Kutzneria chonburiensis: one gene and its partners. The protein of the gene in region 2 interacts with the protein of the main gene of each other region in a pairwise test. Links are inferred from orthologs where the notes say so. Each region holds a gene or a part of one and is shown on either strand. Other genes may lie near its edges.

Region 1 (3,945 bases), 1.2 Mb from region 2 along the record:
GGGCCGGCGTTCCGCCGCGGCGAGGCCGCCGCGCGGGACCGGGCCCGTGAGCTGCTGGCCTTCGTCGGACTGAGCCGGGTCGAGGACGAGCTGTCCCGCAACCTGCCCTACGGCGACCAGCGGCGGCTGGAGATCGCCCGCGCGCTGGCCACCGATCCGGCGGTGCTGCTGCTGGACGAGCCGACCGCCGGCATGAACCCGCAGGAGACCGAGGCGGCCCGCCAGCTGATCTTCCGGATCCGCGACACGGGCGTGTCGGTCGTGGTCATCGAGCACGACACGAAGTTCATCTTCACGTTGTGCGACCGGGTTTCCGTGCTGGTGCAGGGCGAGCTGCTGATCGAGGGCACGCCGGACGAGGTGCGCGGCGACCCCCGCGTCGTCGAGGCGTACCTGGGCAAGCCGCCCGAGGAAGTCGAGGCCGAGCTGCAGGCCGTGCAGGAGGGAGACACGCCGTGAGTGAGTCGACCGCGGCGCCTTCGGCGACCGCCACCACCCACACCCGTCCGCTGCTGGAGGTCCGTGGCCTCTCGGTGGCGTACGGAGCGATCGAGGCCATCCGGGACATCAACTTCTCGGTGCAGGCCGGGCAGATCGTCAGCCTCATCGGTGCCAACGGCGCCGGCAAGACCACCACGCTGCGCACGATTTCCGGGCTGCTGCGGCCCAAGCGCGGCGAGATCACGTTCGAGGGCCGGCCGATCCACACCCAGCCGGCGCACGCCATCCTGGGCATGGGCGTGGCCCACTGCCCGGAGGGACGGCGGCTCTTCCCGCGGATGACCGTGGAGGAGAACCTGCTGCTGGGCGCGTACACCCGGTCCGACGACGGGGTGTCCGAGGACATGGAGCGGGTGTACGAGCTGTTCCCGGTGCTCGGTGAGCGCCGGGGCAACAAGGCCGGCCTGTTCTCCGGCGGCGAGCAGCAGATGCTGGCCATCGGCCGGGCGATGATGTCCCGGCCGCGGCTGCTGATGCTGGACGAGCCGTCGATGGGCCTGTCGCCGATCATGACCCAGCGCATCTTCGACACCATCCGCAACCTGCGCGACCTGGGCACCACGGTGCTGCTGGTCGAGCAGAACGCGCTGGCCGCGCTGGCCCAGTCCGACTACGCCTACGTGGTCGACCTCGGCCACACCACGCTGGAGGGCACCGGCCACGAACTCCTGGCCGACCAGCGAGTCCGCGACGCCTACCTCGGCGAAAGCTGACTTCTCACCCCCGCGAGTCCCGCCCACAGTCACACCGAATGTGTGAAACCGATTCATCAATTCGGTGTGACGCTGGGCGGGACTCGCGGGGGTTTCGCGCCGGTTTTGGCGCGGATGGCGCAGGTGAGGCGGGCGGTGCAGATCCGCTTGCCGGCCTCGTCGGTGATCACGATCTCGAACGAGGACATGGTCTTGCCGACGTGCAGCGGAGTGGCGACGCCGGTGACCAGGCCGGCCACCGCGCCCCGGTGGTGCGTGCACGACAGCTCGACGCCCATGGCGATCAGCCCGTGGTCGGCGGCGTGCATGGCGGCGGCGATGGAACCAAGGGTCTCGGCCAGCACGGCATTGGCGCCGCCGTGCAGCAGCCCGTACGGCTGGCGGTTGCCGGCCACCGGCATGGTGCCGACCAGCCGGTCACGGTCCCATTCGGTGATCTCGATACCCATCTTGGCCGGCAGCTGCTCGGGCAGCGCCGCGAGCTCCTCCGAGCGGGCCCGCGCGGTCTCGGTCACCGCCACCTCCACGTCTTGTCGGACCCTCACCCTAGACTCGGCCCCGTGAACCAGGCCGCAGCCCACACCGACAACCGTCTCCTGCTGCTCGACGGCCACTCGCTGGCCTACCGGGCGTTCTTCGCGCTGCCCGCGGAGAACTTCAAGACGACCACCGGGCAGACCACCAACGCGGTCTACGGCTTCACCTCGATGCTGATCAATCTGCTGCGCGACGAGAAGCCGACGCACCTGGCGGTGGCCTTCGACGTCTCGCGCAAGACCTTCCGCACGGAGCACTACTCCGAGTACAAGGCCAACCGGTCGGCCACCCCGGACGAGTTCCGCGGCCAGGTCAGCCTGGTCCAGGACGTGCTCGGCGCGCTGGGCATCCCGGTGCTGGAGAAGGACAACTTCGAGGCCGACGACATCATCGCCACGCTGACCACGCAGGCCTCGGCCGACGGTTTCGAGGTGCTCATCTGCACCGGCGACCGCGACGCCCTCCAGCTGGTCACCGACAAGGTGACGGTGCTCTACCCGCGCAAGGGCGTCTCCGACCTGACCCGGTTCACGCCCGACGCCGTGCAGGAGAAGTACAACCTGACGCCGCAGCAGTATCCGGACTTCGCGGCGCTGCGCGGCGACCCGTCGGACAACCTGCCCGGCATCCCCGGCGTCGGCGAGAAGACCGCGGCCAAGTGGATCCGCGAGTTCGGCTCGCTCGGCGACCTGGTCGACCGGGTGGACGAGGTCAAGGGCAAGACCGGCGACGCGCTGCGGGCCAACCTGTCCAACGTGTTGCTCAACCGGCAGCTCACCGAGTTGGTCAAGGACGTCGAGATCCCGCTGGCGCCGGCCGACCTGGCGGTGCGGCCGTGGGACCGGGACCGCGTGCACCGGCTGTTCGACGACCTGGAGTTCCGGGTGCTGCGCGACCGGCTGTTCGCCACGTTGAGCAGCGCCGAGCCGGAGGCCGACGAGGGCTTCGAGGTGACCGGCGGCGCGATCCCGTCCGGCGAGCTGGCGGCGTGGCTGGACAAGCACGCCCGCACCGGCGCGCGCGTCGGCCTGGCGTTCAAGGGGACCTGGGGCAGCGGAACCGGCGACATCGAGGGCATCGCGCTGGCCACCGCGGCCGGCGAGGGCGGCTATCTCGACGCCACCGCGCTGACCGAGTCGGACGAGAAAGCCCTCGCGGCCTGGCTGGCCGACGCGAAGGTGGCCAAGGCCGGGCACGACTTCAAGGGCCCCGTGCATGCCCTGCGGGCCCGCGGCTGGGACCCGAAGGGCTGGACCAGCGACACTGCCCTGGCGGCGTACCTGGTGCGGCCGGGGCAGCGCTCGTTCGAGCTGGACGACCTCGTGCTGCGCTACCTCAAGCGTGAGCTGCGGGCCGAGGAAGGCATCGACGACGGGCAGCTGTCGCTGCTGGCCGACGAGTCCGCCGACCTGGAGGCCGCGGCCAGGACGCAGATCGTCAAGGCGAAGGCCGTGGCCGAGCTGGCCGACGCGCTGGACACCGCGCTGGAGTCGATCGGCAGCCGACGGCTGCTGGACGAGCTGGAGCTGCCGCTGCTGGGCGTGCTCGGGGAGCTCGAGCAGGCCGGCATCTGCGTCGACGTCGAGCACCTCACCGAGCTGGAGGCGCACTTCGCCGGCCGGGTGAAGCAGGCCGCGCAGGACGCGTACTCGGTGATCGGCAAGGAGATCAACCTCGGCTCGCCCAAGCAGTTGCAGGTCGTGCTGTTCGAGGACCTCAACATGCCGAAGACCAAGCGCACCAAGACCGGTTACACCACCGACGCCGAGGCGTTGCAGACGCTGTACGAGACCACCGAGCACCCGTTCCTGGCCCACCTGCTGGAGCACCGGGACGCGTCCCGGCTCAAGACCACTGTGGACGGTCTGCTCAAGTCGGTGGCCGACGACGGCCGCATCCACACCACGTTCAACCAGATGATCGCGGCCACCGGGCGGCTGTCCTCGACCGACCCCAACCTCCAGAACATCCCGGTGCGCACCGAGGAGGGCCGCCGGATCCGGCAGTCGTTCGTGGTCGGCTCGGGCTACGCCGAGCTGATGACCGCCGACTACAGCCAGATCGAGATGCGGATCATGGCGACCCTGTCCAAGGACGAGGGCTTGATCGAGGCCTTCAACACCGGCGAGGACCTGCACACCTACGTGGCCGCGCAGGCCTTCTCGCTGCCGATCGAGGAGGTCACCGGCGAGCT
Region 2 (5,098 bases):
TACGCTGCACCGGCGGATAGCCGATCAGCACGGCCGCCTTGTGCGGCGGCAGCGGCTGGTCCGGCTCGGGGCCGTGCTCCCAGATCATCACCGCGCCCCAGCGGTTGGTCGCCGGGTCGGAGACCCAGAACTTCTCGTACAGGCCGGGAATTCCGTTCCACGGCGGCGCGCCCTCGGTGCGGAGGTACTCGCGCATCGACTCGATGGTCTGCCCCGACTCAGTGAGATCCCACCATGCGATCATGACGCGCATGAGCCAAAACCCCTTCAGTAGCGTGCCGATGATGCGGACGCCGTCGCGCGTGAGCACGGACTCGGCGTGGAACTGCATGGACGCGAAGTGCGTGCCGCGCAGGGCATGCACCTCGCCGGTGACGCCGTCGCGGCAGACCTGGACCAGCCCGGCCGGCCCGCATTCGACGGTGTCGGCCGGGCTGACCGCGGCGAAGGCGTTGTAGAAGCCGACCCGCTCGCGCCGGCCGAACAGGTCGATCTCCAGCTGCACGCCCTGGTTCGGCGTCGGCCGCCGGGCCAGCCGGAAGCCCAGCCGGCTGGACAGCACCTGGTGGCTCAGGCACACCGCGAGGAACGGCCGCCGCTCGGTCAGCAGCGTGTCGATGGCCCGGTGCAGATGGGCGATCTTGGGGTGCTGGAGGTCGCCGGGATCACCAGGGCCGGGGCCCATCACCACGAAGTCGTAGCCGTCGAACGTGTACGGCTCGTCATACCGCCGCACGGTCACGTTGAGCCCCATGGACTTCAGCTGGAGCTCGATCATGGCGGTGAACGTGTCCTCCGCCTCGACGATCAACACCTCGCGGCCGGCCAGCGAGCGATCGGGCTCGTCGCGGGACTCCTGCTGCGCGAACCAGTAGCCGGCGATGTCGGCATTGCGCTGGGCCAACGCCGCCTGCACCTCGGGGTGCGTGGCGAAGCTCTGCCGGTGGCGCGCACCGAGCGCGGCCAGCAAGCCGGAGACCTTGGCCGTGGTCTCGGCGACCTCGCTCTCCGGATGGGAGTGCCGGACCAGCGTCGCTCCGACACCGATCTGGAGCCGGCCGGCGGCGGAGATGTCGGCCGTACGAATGAGAATCGACGAGTCCAGCGACCGCTGCCCGTTGCCGTCACGGCCGATCAGCGCGATGACTCCGCTGTAGTAGCCGCGCCCCTGGGGCTCGAAGCGCTCGATCACCCGGCAAGCGCTTTCCAGCGGGCTCCCGGTGACCGTGGGGGCGAACATGGTCTCGCGCAGGATGTCGCGCGGGTCCAACGTGGTCCGCCCCTCGATGAAGTACTCGGTGTGCGCCAGCTGGGCCATCTCGCGCAGGTACGGGCCGACGACCGTGCCGCCGGTCGGGCACACCTTGGCCATCATCTTGAGTTCCTCGTCGAGCACCATGTAGAGCTCGTCGGTCTCCTTGGGATCGGCCAGGAAATCCAGCACCTCGGGCAACACCGGGCCGGTGCGCGGATAGCGGTAGGTGCCGCTGATCGGGTTCATCACCGCGGTGCCGTCGTGCACGCTGATGTGCCGTTCCGGGGTGGCGCCGACGAACGTGCGCTCGCCGGTGTGCACGATGAACGTCCAGTAGGCGCCGTTCTCCTGGTGCAGCAACCGGTTGAACAGGGTCAGCGCGGCACGCGGCGTGTAGTCGGTGATGTCGGCGACGAAGGACCGCTTGATGACGAAGTTCGCGCCTTCGCCGTTGCCGATCTCCTCGCCGATCACCCGCCGCACGATGTCGGCGTACGCCTCGTCGTCCACGTCGAAGCGCCCGCCGGACATGGTGATCGGCACGTCCGGCAGCCTTCTGGCCACTTCCGCGACGGAGCGGACCTCCTGCCCGGTCACGGTCAGCGCCAGCAGTGGGCTGCCGTCGTCGGGGCTGGCATAGCCGCGCTCCCGGATCTGCCGGTACGGCATGATCGCCAGCACGTCGTGCCCGTCCATGTCCCGCAGCGGGATCTCCGCCAGCGTGTCCACTTCGGACACTTCGCCGACCAGCACGTCGATGCCGTCGGCACCGGTGCGCTCGGGCCGGTGCAGCAGGGCGAACGCCGGCGGCTGCCCGCCGAGGATCAGCTCAAGCAGGTCAGTGCCCATGGTCTGTCCCTTCTGATGAGGTCACGCGGTGGCCAGCGACCGCGCGGCCAGTTGGTCGAGCACCTGGGCCGTGCCGGTGACCACGGCGCAGGTGCGGGCCGCGTAGGCGAGAGCCTGCCGGTGGTCGGCGGCGGTGAAGTCGGCCACCGCGTCGGCGACGAAGAACGTCTCGATGTCGTGCGAGAACGCCGTCACCGCGGTGGTCAGCACGCCGATGTTGGCGTACACACCGGACACGATGAGCTGGTCACGACCGCGCGCCCTCATCCGCTCCAGCAGGTCGGACCGGTGGAAGGCGCTGTAGCGCCACTTGGTCAGCAACCAGTCCTCTTCGGACGGTGTCAGCTCGTCGATCACCGCCCGGTTGTCCGGGTCGACCTTCATGCCCGGGCCCCAGAAGTCCTTGAGCAGGCCGCGCTGCTCCGGCGTCATGGAGCCGGGCTGCGCGGTGTACGCCACCGGCACGCCTCGTGCACGACAGAGTTCACGCAGCGCAACGGTGTTGGCCACCAGCGGCTCGCGTGGCGAGGTGCCCGGCGCGAAAGGTCGTAGGAAGTAACGCTGCATGTCGTGGATGAGCAGCACGGCACGGTCGGGGTCGACCGTCCAGCCGGCGATGTTGGCCGGCCACTCGCGCTCGTTCGGCATCGGGTAGGGCTCGATCGTCGGCAGACCGGGCATCGGTCGTTCCTCCCTGTTTCCGGGCAATGAAAAACGGCCGCCCCCTTGCGGGAACGGCCGTTTGAAGGGATGGCTCAGCTGAAGTCGAGATCCGCGTTGCGGCTGCGCTTGAGCTCGAAGAAGTGCGGGAAGCCGGCGAGCACCCGAGCCGCGTCGAACAGCTCGGCCGCCCGCTCGCCGCGCGGGATCGAGGCCAGCACCGGGCCGAAGTAGGCCACCTCGTCGATGTGGATCGTCGGCGTGCCCACCTCGTCGCCGACCGGGTCCATGCCGCGGTGGTGGCTCTTGCGCAGCTCCTCGTCGTAGTCGGTGCTGTGCGCGGCGGCGGCCAGCTCGGCCGGCAGGCCCACCTCGGCCAGCGCCTCGGCGATCACCGCGTCGTAATCCTTGTTGCCGCCGTTGTGGATCCGCGTGCCCAGCGCCGTGTACAGGTCGCGCAGCACGTCGTCGCCGTGCGCCTGGGCCGCCGCGATGCAGACCCGGACCGGGCCCCACGCGCGGTCGCAGAACTCGCGGTACCACGGCTCGATCTCGCGGTGCTCGTTGAGCACCGAGAGGCTCATCACCCGGAAGTTCAGGTCGATGTCGCGGTGCTGCTCGACCTCCAGGATCCAGCGGGACGTGATCCACGCGAACGGGCAGGCGGGATCGAAGTAGAAGTCGACCCGCGGCTTGGTCTCGGACATTGTTCTCCCCTGTTCAGGCTGCTTTCCGAACCGTAGGCAATGCCGGCTGCGACGTCCACACGGGGTCACAGTGCAATGCGACACGCCAGGCAGCACCACCTCGCCCCCGCGAGTCCCGCCCACAGTCACACCGAAAGCACGAATCCGTTTCATACAGTTCGGTGTGACGCTAAGCGGGACTCGCGGGGGTTCGCTGCCACACCAAAACCCTGGGGTGTGGGGTACGCAGGCCAGCGCCGGTCAAAGTCAGCTGATCGCCGTCCAGCGCCAGCTCACGGACCTGCTCGCTGCCGACCCAGTCCGGGTTGGGCGCGAAGCCGATGTGGTGGAAGACCCGGTTCCCGTCACGCCGCCACGTGCCGGCGTAGCTGAGGTAGTCGGGCCCCTCCCCCTGACCGCCGTCGGTACGGGCCATGGTGACGGACACATGCCCGTCCTCGGTGTAGAACAGCAGGCCGTCGGGGTCCTCGCCGAGCGGGCCTTCCAAGCGCCCGCCATGCTCGTCGAGGTCGTGAAACGACCGGAGCCGCCAGACGCCGACCAATTCGGCCGTCATGCGGGGATGCCCTCGCGGCGGATCTCCGGCACCGGAATGGACAGCGCCCGCAGCTGCTCGAACGGGTTCATGAACTCCCGCTCCTGCTTGATCTTCCCGTTCTCGAAGGTGAACGAGTGGATGAAGTGGTTGCGGTAGACGCCCGGCGGGTAGCCGGGGAACAGGATCTGGCCCTCGCCGTCGCACTCCACCCAGAACCGGTTGGGGTCCTGCGTCTCGAAGATCTCCACGTTGTACCAACGCCAGTCGGGGAACACCTCCAGCGACCACGCGCCGTGCTTCTTGAGCTGGTCATGGCCACGGGAGGCGATGGGCTGCCCGGTGTCGGTGGTCCACAGCCCGCCCTCACCGTCCTCGGTGAACAGCTGGTACCGGGTGAGCCGGCCCTCGCCGACCCGGCTGACGTAGTCCTCGACGATGGCGCGGTTGTGCGCGCGCAGCTCGACGTCGGTGGCAAAGGTCGTCATGATGCCGTCCTCACGACTTCTCGGGTTGACAGGACGCGCAGCAACGGATCCCGCTGTGCGCGGAGGTAGAAGTGCCCGCCGGGGAACGAATGCAGCGCGAACGGGCCGGTGGTGTGGTTGGCCCACAGGTCGATCCGCAGCTCGTCGCGTTCCTCATCGCCGACAAGCGCGGTGATCGGCACGTCGAGCGGTTCGGACAAGACCGGTTCGTAAGTCTCGAAGATCTCGACGTCGCTACGGAAGGTGTTGAGCGCCAACGCCAACAGCTTCGGGTCGTCCCGTACGCGATCCGGCAACGCGCCCCAGCGGCGTTCGGTCTCGGCCTGAAACTCGTTGTCCGGCAACGTGTGCACGAATGTCGTGCGGCTCAAGGGCGGTGGTGGCGCGGCCGACAGGAACAACTGTTCCGGCTGCGGGAGTCCATGGTCACGCAAAGCCCGGGCCGTCTCGAACGCCACCAGGCCGCCGAGGCTGTGCCCGAACAGCGCGAACGGCTCCTCGAACGTCACCTCGGCCAGCAAAGCGTCGACCAGATCGGTCATCCGGCGCAGCGGCGGCTCGTTCTGCCGGGCTGCCCGGCCGGGCAGCTTGATCCCCCAAACCT
Region 3 (4,094 bases), 110 kb from region 2 along the record:
GGCGGCGGCGCGGGTTCACGGTATTCCGGTCGAGGAGCTGTCGGCGGATCAGTTGGGAGCGAGGTTCCCGGCGCACCAAGGGCTTCCGGCCGATCATGTTGGCGTGTGGGAGCCGACCGGTGGGTTGATTCGGCCGGAGGCGGCGATTCGTGCTGCTGTGGCGACTGCGCGGACTGCCGGTGCTGTGGTGTATGAGAACACGCGGGTCACCGAGATCGATGTGCTGGATGACGGGGCCGTGGTTCGTACGCCTACCCGGGATTTCCGGGTGGAGCAGGTGGTGGTGACCGCTGGGCCGTGGGTGGCCAAGCTGCTGCCGGAGCTGCCGCTGGAGCCGGTGCGCATGCCGACGACGTGGTTCCGGCCGACTGGTGACGTGGAACCGTTCGCGCTGAAGAACTTCCCTTCGTTCATCCGAGAACTGGGGCACGGCAAGGCAATCTGGGGCCACGGTTTCCAGGACGGCCCGGATGTCAAGCTGGGACTGGAAGACGGCGGCGGCAACTTCAAGCCGATCGACCCGGACACTACGGATCGCGGTGTGACGCCGGCGGACTGGCACACGCTGACCGGCCTGCTGGCGACGGCCGTGCCAGGCCTGGGAGCACTCCCGTCGGCCGTGACCACGTGCATGATCACCAAGACGCCGGACCGGCAGTTCCTGCTGGGCCGGCCGCGCGGCAGCCGCGCGCTGGTGGTCGGGGCGGGCTGCGCCGGACACGGCTTCAAACACGCGACCGGCATCGGCGAGGCGCTCGCCGACATCACGCTCGGGCGGCCGACCGGCAGCCCGCTGGGATTCACCGATCCCAACAGGTTCCTGTAGTACCACGGGGTGGAGGGGCAAGCCGTGCGACTGCGTTTGCTGGGACCGGTCGACATCTTCGACGAGGTCAACGGCCGGCGGATCGACCTGACCGGGGCTAAGCGACGCGCCCTGCTGGCCACACTGGTGGTCCGGCAGGGCCAGACGATCTCCCTGCACCGGCTGACCGAAGAGCTGTGGGGGGAACGGCCGCCGGCCAACGCGGTCAACGCGCTACAGGCGCATGTCGCGCGGCTGCGGAAGCTGCTGTCGGTGGCGGGCGGGAGCCCGGACCAGATCGTGACCCAGTCCTCGGGCTATAGCCTGGATCTGGAGCCCGGGCAGACGGACGTGGATGAGTTCAATCGGCTGTCGGCGCAGGCGCGTGAGGTGCTGGCTGATCGGCCGGAGCGGGCGATCGAGTTGCTGCGTGCGGCGTTGGATCTGTGGCGGGGCCCGGCGTTCGACGGGAACACGACCGGGGAGATCCTGGCTACCGAGGCTGAGCTGCTGACCGAGAATCGGCTGGCGACGTTGGAATCGCTGTATGACGCGTCGTTGCGGATCGGGCGGCACCGTGAGGTGGTCGGCGAGATCGAGGAGACCATCGCGGCGCATCCGTTGCGGGAGCGGTTCTACGACCAGCTGATGGTGGCGTTGTACCGGTGTCACCGGCAGTCTGAAGCCATCGGCGTGTATGACCGGGCGCGGCGAAAGCTGTTGCGGGAGCTGGGGGTTGAGCCGGGGCCGGCGCTACGGGGGCGGATGCAGGCGATTCTTGCGCACTCGCCGTCGTTGCTGCTGCCCGCGTCGGAAGAGTCTGATGTGGACGGATTGTCGATCACCAGCATCGGGGACCTCAACCAGGAGCTGGCGCACCTGCAACGGCGGATGAACACATTGGCGCGCAGGCAGGAGCAGCTGATGCGCATGGTCGCCGGCACGGCCGCGGTCGCGGGCCTGTAGACACTGTAGGAAAGGACATTCCATGCTCGACGGATGCGTGCCCTATCCGCCGGAGGTGGCGGACCGGTACACCGAGGCCGGCTACTGGCGGGGCGAGCCGCTGGGCCGCCTGCTGCGGCAGTGGGCTGCTGCCCACGCCGACCGCACCGCGCTCGTGGACGGCGATCGTCGTTTCACGTACGCGGAGTTGGATGCCTGGGCGGATCGGCTGGCGGCTGGGCTGCATGCGCAGGGGATTCGGTCGCGGGACCGGATCGTGGTGCAGCTGCCGAACTCGGCGGAGTTCGTGGCGCTGTGCTTCGCGATGTTCCGGCTGGGGGCGCTGCCGGTTTTTGCGCTGCCGGCGTTCCGGTCGTTGGAGATCCGGCACCTGTGTGAGCTGTCGGGGGCGATCGGGTATGTGGTGCCGGACGAGCACCTGGACTTCGACTACCGCGGACTGGCCCGGCAGGTAGTGGAGGAGATTCCGGCTCTGAAGCACGTTTTCGTTGCCGGGGAGGGTGACGGGTTCCTCGGGTTGGCCGAGATCGAGGCTGAGCCGGTTGAGCTGGCGGAGCCCGATGCCCATGACGTCGCCTTTTTCCTGCTGTCCGGCGGGACGACGGCGCTGCCGAAGCTGATTCCCCGCACGCACGTGGACTACGAGTACATGACCCGCATCACCGCGGACATCTGCGAGCTCGGACCGGACAGCGTGTACCTGACGGTGCTGCCGATCGAGTTCAACTTCCCGTGGGGCTGCCCGGGGGTGATCGGCATTCTCGGGGTCGGCGGGACGGCCGTGATGGCTCGGACACCGAATCCGGTGGAGTGCTTCCGGCTGATCGAGGAGGAAGGCGTCACGATCACGTCGATCGTGCCGACGATCGCGCACATGTGGCTTGAGGCGACGGAGTGGAACGAGCGCGATCTGTCCAGCCTCGAGGTGATCCAGATCGGGAGTGCGAAGCTGCATCGCCTTGTCGCGGAGCGGATCGAGCCGACGTTCGACTGCCGGCTGCAGCAGGTGTTCGGGATGGCCGAGGGGCTGCTGTGCTTCACCCGCTACGACGACGACAACGAGACGATCGTGTCGACGCAGGGGACGGCTGTTTCGCCGGCGGATGAGATCCTGGTGGTTGACGAGGCCGGGAACCCGGTGGCTGAGGGCGAGGCCGGTGAGCTGCTGACGCGGGGACCTTATACCTTGCGGGGGTACTACAACGCGCCGGAGCACAACGCGAAGGCGTTCACTGCCGACGGTTTCTATCGCAGCGGTGATCTGGTTCGGATCACCGCGAGTGGGAAGCTGGTGGTGGAAGGTCGCGTCAAGGACGTGATCAACCGAGGCGGGGACAAGATCTCGGCGACGGAGATCGAAGGGCACATCACGGCGCATCCGAACGTGGTGCAGGCGGCGGTGGTGCCGGTGCCGGACCTGGTGCTCGGCGAGAAGACGTGCGCGGTGATCATCGCGGAAGGGGTGGCGCCGAAGCTGCCGCAGCTGAGGAAGTTGCTGCGGGAGCGGGGACTGGCGGACTACAAGCTGCCGGACCGGGTTGTGGTGGTGGAGAAGTTCCCGCTCACCGGGTTGGGCAAGGTGGACAAGAAGACGTTGGCGGCCCGGATGGCAGGTGCGTCATGAGTTTCGCGGTTCCGTTCGCGCGTAGGGGAAGCCTGGTCGACGACAGTGATGTTGCCGCCGTGGCACGGCTGGTGTCGGAGGCTGGCACGCTGTCGGCCGGGGAGTGGCGGGACCGGTTCGAGCGGCGGTTCGCGGAGCATGTCGGTGCGAAGCACGCGATGTCGGTGACCAGTGGCACGGTGGCCCTGGAGCTGGCCATCCAACTGCTGGACCTGGCTCCGGGTGATGAGGTGATCGCCACCCCGCAGACCTTCCAGGCCACGTTGCAGCCGCTGCTCGACCACGATGTCCAGGTCCGGTTCTGCGATGTGGATCCGTTGTCGCTCAACATGGATCCCGTTGTGCTGCGGACCCTGATCACTGAGCGGACCAAGGCGATCCTGCTCGTCCACTACGCCGGCTACCCGGCGCAGATGGACGAGATCATGGCGATCGCGCGGAAGCACGGGATCATCGTCATCGAGGACTGTGCGCACGCGTTGGGGTCGGAGTACCTGGGGCGGCGGCCGGGGAATCTGGCTGACATCGGGTGCTTCAGCTTTCACTCCACCAAGAACATCACCACGCTGGGCGAAGGTGGGATGCTGACGTTCAACCGGGATGACTGGGCGGAGCGGGTGGAGCGCCGTCGGTCGAACGAGGTCGACGGCATCTTCGTGTCTCAGGCGAATGATGGTGAGCCGTTCCTGCTGCCGTGGA

Evidence for each region.
Region 1: the proteins of M3Q35_RS41235 (region 2) and M3Q35_RS46645 interact in binary tests that used the Escherichia coli proteins (3 or more experiments, as listed by UniProt). The link is inferred for Kutzneria chonburiensis from one-to-one orthologs.
Region 3: the proteins of M3Q35_RS41235 (region 2) and M3Q35_RS40815 interact in binary tests that used the Escherichia coli proteins (3 or more experiments, as listed by UniProt). The link is inferred for Kutzneria chonburiensis from one-to-one orthologs.

The regions. Positions count from the first base shown.
Region 1 is NZ_CP097263.1:10,039,736-10,043,680, forward strand. The notes cover bases 1-2,757. They hold M3Q35_RS46645 (hotdog fold thioesterase), read right to left. Parts: upstream 1,730-2,757; coding sequence 1,271-1,729; downstream 1-1,270. Other genes in these bases: M3Q35_RS46635 (ABC transporter ATP-binding protein), read left to right, coding at 1-459; M3Q35_RS46640 (ABC transporter ATP-binding protein), read left to right, coding at 456-1,214; polA (DNA polymerase I), read left to right, coding at 1,775-2,757. Outside these bases: more of polA, read left to right, coding at 2,758-3,945. UniProt on the Escherichia coli protein: Required for optimal enterobactin synthesis. Acts as a proofreading enzyme that prevents EntB misacylation by hydrolyzing the thioester bound existing between EntB and wrongly charged molecules.
Region 2 is NZ_CP097263.1:8,875,585-8,880,682, reverse strand. Bases 956-3,675 are described here. They hold M3Q35_RS41235 (isochorismatase family protein), read right to left. Parts: upstream 2,786-3,675; coding sequence 2,126-2,785; downstream 956-2,125. Other genes in these bases: M3Q35_RS41225 (lipocalin-like domain-containing protein), read right to left, coding at 3,641-3,675; M3Q35_RS41230 (mycothiol-dependent nitroreductase Rv2466c family protein), read right to left, coding at 2,860-3,471; M3Q35_RS41240 (anthranilate synthase family protein), read right to left, coding at 956-2,104. Outside these bases: more of M3Q35_RS41240, read right to left, coding at 1-955; more of M3Q35_RS41225, read right to left, coding at 3,676-4,027; M3Q35_RS41220 (PhzA/PhzB family protein), read right to left, coding at 4,024-4,494; M3Q35_RS41215 (thioesterase II family protein), read right to left, coding at 4,491-5,098. UniProt on the Escherichia coli protein: Involved in the biosynthesis of the siderophore enterobactin (enterochelin), which is a macrocyclic trimeric lactone of N-(2,3-dihydroxybenzoyl)-serine.
Region 3 is NZ_CP097263.1:8,769,206-8,773,299, reverse strand. Bases 1,189-4,094 are described here. They hold M3Q35_RS40815 ((2,3-dihydroxybenzoyl)adenylate synthase), read left to right. Parts: upstream 1,189-1,793; coding sequence 1,794-3,395; downstream 3,396-4,094. Other genes in these bases: M3Q35_RS40810 (DegT/DnrJ/EryC1/StrS family aminotransferase), read left to right, coding at 3,392-4,094; M3Q35_RS40820 (AfsR/SARP family transcriptional regulator), read left to right, coding at 1,189-1,771. Also shown: solA (N-methyl-L-tryptophan oxidase), read left to right, coding at 1-826; more of M3Q35_RS40820, read left to right, coding at 851-1,188. UniProt on the Escherichia coli protein: Involved in the biosynthesis of the siderophore enterobactin (enterochelin), which is a macrocyclic trimeric lactone of N-(2,3-dihydroxybenzoyl)-serine.